Regions from separate parts of the Duganella sp. Root198D2 genome, predicted to be linked through region 1. Evidence: riboswitches for the same ligand, from Rfam matches in the RefSeq annotation. Region 1 holds a riboswitch; the other holds the start of a gene.
What was found. Region 1 has a riboswitch for thiamine pyrophosphate ahead of ASE26_RS28590 (TonB-dependent siderophore receptor). Riboswitches for the same ligand answer to the same signal wherever they lie in the genome.
Positions count from the first base shown of each region.

Region 2: another riboswitch for thiamine pyrophosphate. It lies ahead of thiC (phosphomethylpyrimidine synthase ThiC); the one in region 1 lies ahead of ASE26_RS28590 (TonB-dependent siderophore receptor).

Region 1 covers NZ_LMIC01000051.1:63,874-68,419, forward strand. The annotation lists gene ASE26_RS28585 (hypothetical protein) at 1-440, shown strand, start outside; gene ASE26_RS28590 (TonB-dependent siderophore receptor) at 437-2,530, opposite strand; TPP riboswitch at 2,604-2,702, opposite strand; gene ASE26_RS28595 (iron-containing alcohol dehydrogenase) at 2,710-3,879, opposite strand; gene ASE26_RS28600 (hypothetical protein) at 4,005-4,304, shown strand; gene ASE26_RS28605 (immunity 26/phosphotriesterase HocA family protein) at 4,341-4,546, shown strand, end outside.
Region 2 covers NZ_LMIC01000008.1:55,910-60,455, reverse strand. The annotation lists gene ASE26_RS10000 (thiazole synthase) at 1-696, opposite strand, end outside; gene thiS (sulfur carrier protein ThiS) at 713-916, opposite strand; gene thiC (phosphomethylpyrimidine synthase ThiC) at 913-2,772, opposite strand; TPP riboswitch at 2,851-2,963, opposite strand; gene ASE26_RS09985 (hypothetical protein) at 3,021-3,644, shown strand; gene ASE26_RS09980 (DUF4382 domain-containing protein) at 3,846-4,546, shown strand, end outside.

The DNA of each region.
Region 1 (4,546 bases):
AAAACGACTTTCTGCTGACGCAAGGGCAGTACGAGGTGGACGTGGCGCTGCATACCCTGGTGGAGCGCGCCAGGCGGCGTGACAACGGTTACGCGGTGGAGTTCGGCCCGGTGCTGCAAATGCAGGCCTGGCGTACGCAGTTGAACTTCAACCTGTTCTTCCAGCGCGAAATGGATAACGGGGAGCAGAACGAAACCGAACTGGCCTACCAGTGGCAGGTCAAGCAGCGCTGGAAGCGCTGGTTTTCGCCCGGCCTGCAGGGCTTCGGCGAAGTAGGGAAGTGGAATGACTGGCTGCCGTCGAAAAAACAATCGCACCGCGCCGGCCCGGCATTCTTCGGCGAAGCGGGCCACTTCAAATACGAAGCGGCCTACCTGTTCGGCAGGAATTCAGGACGCGCAGCGAATTCGTTCTCGATGCGCGCCCAGTACCTCTTTTAGAAGTCCACCTGCGCCGACAGCATGAAGCTGCGCGGCGATCCAGGGAACAGGTAGCCGCCCAGTTCCGGCGTCACATCACGCCAGTAGAACTTGTCGAACGCATTCTTCACCTGCGCACGCAAGATCACCGCCGAACCACCCACGCGCGTGGCGTAAGAGGCGCCCAGATTCACTACATGGTACGACGGCACCATGGTCTTGTTCTCTTTGTCGAATGCCTTCTTGCCTGCGAACTGCCAGTTCGCGTTCAGCTTCAGGCCGGGAACATCGCTCACAGCGTAATCGGCCCAAACGGTCGACTTGACGTTCGGCACGTTGGTCACGCGCTTGCCGTCGACGTCCGCCAGGCCGGTGCCTTCCTGCTCGGTGTGGATCGCAGCCATCGATGCGCCCAACTGCAGCTCGCGGCTCACCTTGCCCTGCGCGCTGAATTCCAGGCCGCGGTGGCGTTCCTGGCCGCTGCGCACGAAGGTATTGGTGGCCAGGTCCGTGAACTCCAGGCCCTGGTCGATCTGGTACAGCGCGGTCGACAGCGTGATGCCGTTGACTTCAGCCTTGGCGCCCAGTTCCACCTGCTTCGATTTGCCCGGAGCCAGCGCATGGTTCTCGTTCTCGGTCTTGAATGGCGCCACGCCGCCGTACTGCAGGCCCTGCGCGTAGTTCACGTAGTAGGACAGCTTGGCGCTCGGGCTGAACACCAGCGCCACATTCGGCAGCCAGAAATTCTCGCGCACCGGCGCGAACTGGCCCAGTTCATTGCGGCGCAGCGATGCGTAGCGCACGCCGGTATGCAGCGCCAGTTGATCGGTCAGGCCGATAATGTCCTGCACGTAGGCGGAGCGTTCATGATCGTTGCGGCGCTCGGAAACCGCACCCACGTCTTTGCTCGACATCGGTACCGCGACCGGGCGATAGATGTTGCTGACGCCAGCAAATTCATACACATAATCGCCCCAGCTCTCGCGGTTGCTAAAGAAGGACAAGCCCGCAGCCAGTTCATGACGGATCGAACCGGTCGCAAAGCGGCCATTCAACTGCGCCTTGGCGGACAGCGGTTTCTTCTCTTCACCCAGGCTGCGGTAGTCGTAGACGTCGTAGTCGCCGTTGCTGCAGAAGCCGGGCCACAGCAATTCGTTCCCGCAGCCGTAAGGGAAGGCGGTGTAATCGTCGCGCTTGAAACGGTGCTGGTTGGCGCTCAGTGTAGCCTTCCACTCCGGCGAAAGCTGGTACTGGAAGCTGACGCCGATATTGCTGGACTCCGTTTCTACAGGCTTGGCCCAAGGCTGATCATTCAGGAAGGTCGCAGCATCGACCACCGGCAGGTTGGTGCCGCCAATCAGCTGGAAGCCTGGCGCCGATTTTTGCGATTTCTTCTGGTAGTCGGCGTCGATTTGCAGCAGCGCCTGCGGGCTGATGCGGAAGTCGAACGCGCCGGATACGAAGCTGCGGTGGCCGTCGGCACCCTTGATGATGGAGCGCATGCGCTCACCCGCGGCATTGATGCGGTAGCCGAAACGGCGGTCTTCGAAACGGCCGCCCAGGTCCATGGTGCCCAGCACCGAACCGCGCTCGCCCACGGCAAACACGGCGCTGCGCAGATTGTTGTCGGTTGGGCGCTTGGTCACATAATTGACCACGCCGCCCGGCGCCGCAACGCCAGCCTGCAGGCCAGCCAGGCCGCGCAGCACTTCGATACTCTCCTTGTTTTCCAGCGGGATCTGGGCGTCGCCGGAAATCGCGTGGCCATCCTTGCGGTAGGAGTTGGCGTTATTCAGCTTGAAACCGCGGATGGAGAACTGCTCGGCATAGCCGACCGCGTTGTAGGCGTCGCCGATGCTGGCGTCGAACTTGACGGCATCGGTGGTGCTGAAAATGTTCAGGTCCTGGATCTGTTCGCGGGTTACCACGCTGACGGAAGCAGGGGTCTGCAGCAAGGGCTGCTCGCTGAAACCGGCCACGGAGGCGCGTTCGGCCGCAACGCGGTTGGCGGTGATGACCACTTCGGTCATTTTCTGGTCCTGCGCAAAGGCGGCAGGGGCGAAGGCGGAAGCTACGGCCAGTGCGGCCAGGGTAAGGCGGTATTGAGTCATTTTTGTGCTCTTGCTGTATGTTGCGCCAGCGGGAGAGCACGAGGGGTGAGAGCGGGGCCCCAGGCTGCGGGACCTTCAACCATCTACGCTTTCCTTCGCTGGCATTATCCAGATCAGGTTCGGAGGGTATTTCTCACCCCGCGCACATGCGCGAGGACCCCTAGCGAGGCGGTATTGTACTACAGGCTCAATTGCAGCGCCTTGCGCACGTCGCCAGGCGTGATATCGCGGCGCTCGCCCAGGCCCGTCAGGCCGGCAGCTTCCAGGGCGGCGACAACGGCGTCGATCGCCTCCGAACCCAGGCCATAACCGGACAGGCGGGTCGGCACGCCCATCTGCTCGAAGAAGGCGCGCGTGTTGCCGATGGCCGCGTCGATACGCTCATCTTCGCTGCCTTTGCCGGCATGCAGGCCCCATACGCGCTCGGCATATTGCAGCAGCTTGCCGCGCTTGGCTTCGCGCCGAATCTGCAGCACGCCCGGCAGCGCAATCGCCAGCGTCTGCGCATGGTCCAGGCCAAACAGCGCGGTCAGTTCATGGCCGATGCCGTGCGTCGCCCAGTCCTGCGGCACGCCGACGCCGATCAGTCCATTCAGCGCCATGGTGGCAGTCCACATGATGTTGGCGCGCACTTCCACGTCGTCCGGGCGCGCCAGTACTTGCGGGCCCAGTTCCAGCAAGGTTTGCAGCAGGCCTTCGGCAAAACGGTCCTGCACCGGCGCGTTGGCCGGATAGGTCAGGTACTGTTCGGTGGTATGGACGAAGGCATCGACCACGCCGTTGCCGACCTGGCGCAGCGGCAGGGTCAGCGTCTTTGCTGGATCCAGTACGGAGAAGCGCGGATAAACGTGTGGGCTCATGAAAGCGCGCTTTTCCTGCGTCTCTGCGCGGCTGATCACGCTGGCGCTGTTCATTTCCGAACCGGTCGCCGGCAAGGTGAGCACGGCGCCAAAGGGCAGGGCGGCCTTCACTACCTTGCCGCCGATTTTCAGGATGTCCCAGGCATCGCCGTCATACGCTGCAGCGGCGGCAACAAATTTTGTACCGTCGACAACAGAGCCGCCGCCCACTGCCAACAGGAAGTCGACGTTCTCGCGGTGGATCAGCTCAACAGCTTTCATCAGCGTTTCATAGCGCGGATTCGGCTCGATACCGGCGAACTCCAGTACCGGATGTTCCAGGCCCGCCAGCGCAGCGTGCACTTCGTCGTAGGTACCATTGGACTTGATACTGCCGCCGCCGAAGAGCATCAGCACGCGTGCATTGGAAGGAATATGTTTTGCCAAGGAGGCAATTTGACCCACGCCGAAGATCACGCGGGTTGGATTGTGGAATTCGAAATTTTGCATAGTGCCGCGAATTATCGCGCAAATCTCACCCATCCGTGCGACACCCCGCCGGACGCCTTGCTACACTTGAGAAATCCGCGCCGCAGGCTGACAATGCGTGTACCCGCATGCCTAAGGAGAGTGAGATGACGCAGGAACACGTGGTCGAGCCGCGCGATTATTTGAATGCCCAGGTGCTGGACATGCACCGGGCACTAACGTCGCTGAGTGAAAAGATCGAAATGCTGGATATGCATAACCAGCGCATCGAAACGTGCACCGATCCCGAGCTGAAGCTGGTCATGGCCAGCCATCGCGATGCCACGCGCAAGCAGATCGCGATGCTGCTGGAATGGGTGCGCCGGCGCGACCCGAAAATGGACAAGGAAATGAAGGACGCGCTGTTCAAGGCGGGACCGATCGCCGCGCAATACCACTACGAATGATGTCCTGGTATCGCGCTGCAAACAGAAAGGAAGTCGATGAAGTTGCAGCCGTACCGGGAGGGCAGCTGGTTTGCCATCCCGCTTGGAAATGGCGGCTATGCCACCGGACTGGTGGCCCGCCTGTCACCGCAAGGAAAGGTCATGCTGGCCTACCTGTTCGGACCAACCCACTGGACGCTGCCGACCCTGGCGGACGTGCAGCCGTTGACGCCGAACGATGCGCTGAAAGTGATCCGCACCGG
Region 2 (4,546 bases), on a different contig from region 1:
CTGCACGCCCAGCTTCATGGCGCGCGCCATGCGTACCGGGTCGCCGGCAGCGGCGATGGCGGTGTTCATCAGCACACCGTCGCAGCCCAGCTCCATGGCGATGGCCGCATCGGACGCGGTGCCGACGCCGGCATCGACCAGCACCGGCACGTTCGACTGCTCGATGATCAGCGACAGGTTCCACGGATTCAGGATGCCCATGCCCGAGCCGATCAGGGACGCCAGCGGCATCACCGCGCAGCAGCCGATATCTTCCAGCATGCGCGCCTGGATCGGGTCGTCGCTGCAGTAGACCATCACATCGAAGCCGTCCTTCACCAGTTCGCGCGCAGCGACCAGGGTTTCCGGCATGTTGGGGAACAGGGTCTTCTCGTCGCCCAGCACTTCCAGCTTGACCAGTTTGTGGCCGTTCAGCAGTTCGCGCGCCATCTGCAGCGTGTACACCGCATCCTTCGCCGTGTAGCAGCCGGCCGTATTCGGCAGGATGGTGAATTCATGCGGCGGCACGTAGTCCAGCAAGCTTGGCGCGTGCGGGTCCTGGCCGATGTTGACGCGGCGAATCGCCACCGTGATGATGTCCGCGCCCGCCGCCAGCGTGGCTTCGCGGGTTTGCGCCAAGTCCTTGTACTTGCCGCTGCCGACCAGCAGGCGCGAGCTGTATTGCTTGCCCGCGATGAGCAATGGTTTGTCTTGCATTTGCCGTCTCCCCTTTTCAGCCCCCGCCGATGGCGCGGACGATATCTACTTTGTCGTTTTGGTTCAGTGCGACCTGCGGCCAGCGCTGGCGCGGCACCACCTGGCGGTTGACCGCCAGCGCCAGCGCCTGCCCTGTCAGTTCCAGCGCATCGATCAGCGCCTCCAGCGTCTGCCGCGGCGGCACCGCGTGCGGCGCACCGTTCAGTTCAATCTCGATCATGCCTGCTCGCGGTAGATGCTGGCACCGCCCTTGACGAACTCGATCGACTTTTCCTGCATGCCCTTGGCCGCGAACTCGCGCACTTCCTGCGTGATCTTCATCGAGCAGAAATGCGGGCCGCACATGGAGCAGAAGTGCGCCACCTTGGCCGAATCCTTCGGCAGGGTCTCGTCGTGGAATTCGCGCGCGCGGTCCGGATCCAGGCCCAGGTTGAACTGGTCTTCCCAGCGGAACTCGAAGCGCGCCAGCGACAGCGCGTTGTCGCGGATCTGCGCGCCCGGATGGCCTTTTGCCAGGTCGGCCGCGTGTGCCGCGATCTTGTAGGTGATGATGCCTTCCTTGACGTCGGCCTTGTTCGGCAGGCCAAGGTGCTCTTTCGGCGTCACGTAGCACAGCATGGCGGTGCCGTACCAGCCGATCTGCGCGGCGCCGATGCCGGAGGTGATATGGTCGTAGCCGGGCGCGATATCGGTGGTCAAGGGGCCTAGGGTGTAGAACGGCGCTTCGCTGCACTGCTCCAGCTGCAGGTCCATGTTCTCTTTAATGAGCTGCATCGGCACGTGGCCCGGGCCCTCGATCATCACCTGCACGTCGTGCTTCCAGGCGACCTGGGTCAGTTCGCCCAGGGTTTTCAGTTCGCCCAGCTGCGCCGCATCGTTGGCATCCCACACCGAGCCGGGACGCAAGCCGTCGCCCAGCGAGAAGCTCACGTCGTAGGCTTTCATGATGTCGCAGATGTCTTCGAAGTGCGTGTACAGGAAGTTTTCCTTGTGGTGGGCCAGGCACCACTTGGCCATGATCGAACCGCCGCGCGAGACGATGCCGGTCATGCGGTTGGCCGTCAGCGGCACGTAGCGCAGCAGCACGCCGGCGTGGATGGTGAAATAGTCGACGCCCTGCTCCGCCTGTTCGATCAGGGTGTCGCGGAAGATTTCCCAGGTCAGGTCTTCGGCCTTGCCGTTGACCTTCTCCAGCGCCTGGTAGATCGGCACCGTGCCGATCGGCACCGGCGAATTGCGCACGATCCATTCGCGCGTCTCGTGGATATGCTTGCCGGTGGACAGGTCCATCACGGTGTCGCCGCCCCAGCGAATGGCCCAGGTCATCTTCTCCACTTCCTCGCCGATGGAGGACGTGACGGCGGAGTTGCCGATATTGGCGTTGATCTTGACCAGGAAATTGCGGCCGATGATCATCGGCTCCAGTTCCGGGTGGTTGATATTGGCCGGGATGATGGCGCGGCCGCGGGCAATCTCGTCGCGCACGAATTCAGGCGTGATTTCTTCCGGGATGGCGGCGCCGAAGGACTCGCCACGGTGCTGGCGGCCCAGCAGGTCGGCCATGCGCTGGCCTTTCTCGCCCTGGGTGCGCAGGCCGGCCAGGTATTCCTTGCGGCGCAGGTTTTCCCGGATCGCCACGTATTCCATTTCCGGCGTGACGATGCCTTGGCGCGCGTAGTGCATCTGGCTCACGTTGCGGCCGGCTTGCGCGCGGCGCGGCTGGCGGTGCAGTTCGAAGCGCAGCGCATCGAGCTTTTCATCGGCCAGGCGCTGGCGGCCATAGTCGGAAGTCGGGCCGGCCAGCAGCTCGGTGTCGCTGCGCTCGGCGATCCAGGCCGCGCGCGGCGTGCCGAGGCCCTTGCGGATGTCGATCGTTTCGTCCGGGTCGCTGTAAGGCCCGGAACAGTCGTACACGGTGACCGGCGCATTGTCGCCGGACAGGCTGATCTCGCGCATCGGCACGCGCAGGTCGGCGCGGCTGCCGGTCACATAGATTTTGCGGGAATTCGGCAGCGGGGTAACAGCTGCGGAGTCGACCTCTGCCTGGGCGGCGAGGAAAGTTGGATTGGCGTTCATTTTGGCTCCTTTGTTGGCGCAGGAGCCAGCAAAGGAGGTTAGGCTGCGCGTGCAGTTGCGCCGTGCGTGGCGCAGCCGCTGCGTATCCTGAAGCTTCCCTTCGCTGGCATTATCCAGATCAGGTTCGGAGGGTATTTCTCACCCGCGCAGCTCAATATGAAACTGAGCGCACAGGACCCCTAGCGTGTGCCACCTTTCGGCAGCGAGCGGATTATATCTATAATCGATGCGCATTGAAAGGAGACCGGATGCGATATGTAGTATTCCTGGCGGCGATGGCCGCGCAGGCGGCAACGGCGATGGCCGGGCCAGGCCCTGCTGCGCGCGCGCCGACGCTGGCCGAGCAGCGCTCGTTCGAACAATTCATGCAGCGCAGCGCGCCGGGCACGCCCGTGCCGCCGCTGCGCCTGGAGCGCGCAAGCGATGGCAGCAGGTGGATTGCCAGCGCTACCACCGATGCACCGCCGGTGCGCCTGGTACTGCCGCTGTGCCGCGTCACGCGCACCCGCTACACGCAGCAGGCCGACGATAGCTGGCGGGCCGACAGCAGCCAGCATGTCTGGATCCACCACACCACCAGCTGCGGCATGCCGCCGGCCACAATGGTCGAACTGCGCGCACCGCTGGCCGAAATCGACATGCTGCGCCTGATCCAGGCCCAGGGCGAACTGCTGCAGCGCGCGCGCCTGCTCATGGCCGGCAATACCAGTTGCGCACCGACCCGTTCGCGCAGCTTCCAGTTGCGCGCCCTGGGCCGCAGCACCGACGGCATGTTCCTGCTTGGCTATGAAAGCGATATCGGCAGCAAAGTCGAGATCACGGTGCGGCCGTCGCGCGCGGAACTCACCGCATGGAACGTTAACTGCCGATAATTAACTGCCGGTAATTAACTGCCGGTAAAACAGTGCGTCGCAAGGAGGGCTGTGTTCCACATGCAACACAGCCCTTGCTGCAGAGTGACTTTTGATCTGCAAGTGTAACAATTCGTTACTATGTGGGTAATCGCACATTGGGTTTTTCCTCTCGCTTCCGATAATGGAAGAGCACCAATAACTATTACGAGAGGCACTACCATGAACTCCAAAGTCTCCCTGCTCCCACTCGCGCTGACATCCCTCCTGCTCGCTGCCTGCGGCGGCGGCGGTGGCGGTGGCGACGCCCCACCCACCCAGACCATGGGCACCCTGGGCGTCTCGATTACCGACGCTCCGGCCTGCGGCTTCGATGCCGTCAACGTGACGGTCAACAAGGTCCGCGTCAACACCAGCGCCACCGCCAGCGACACCGATAGCGGCTGGACCGATATCACCCTCTCGCCAGGGAAGAAAATCAACCTGCTGAACCTGACCAACGGCACCCTGGACGCGCTGGGCCAGACCGCGCTGGCGGCAGGCCGCTACAACCAGGTACGCCTGGTGCTGGACCCGAACACCGGCAACGCGACTGCCAACTCCGTGGTCCTGAGCGGCACCACCACCGAGATCTCGCTCGACACCCCGAGCGCGGTACAAAGCGGCATCAAGATGAACGCCGACTTCACGGTGGAAGCGGGCCAGCGCTATGACCTGGTGATGGACTTCGACGCCTGCAAATCCATCGTCACCAAGGGCAATGGCAAGTACGCGCTGAAACCGGTGGTCAAGGTGATCCCGACTGCCCTGAACGGCATCAGCGGCTTCGTCGCCGTGCCGCTGCTGTCCGACGGCATTACCGTCAGCGCCCAGCAAAACGGCGCCGTGGTGGCCGCGACGGTGCCAAGCGCCACCGGCGAATT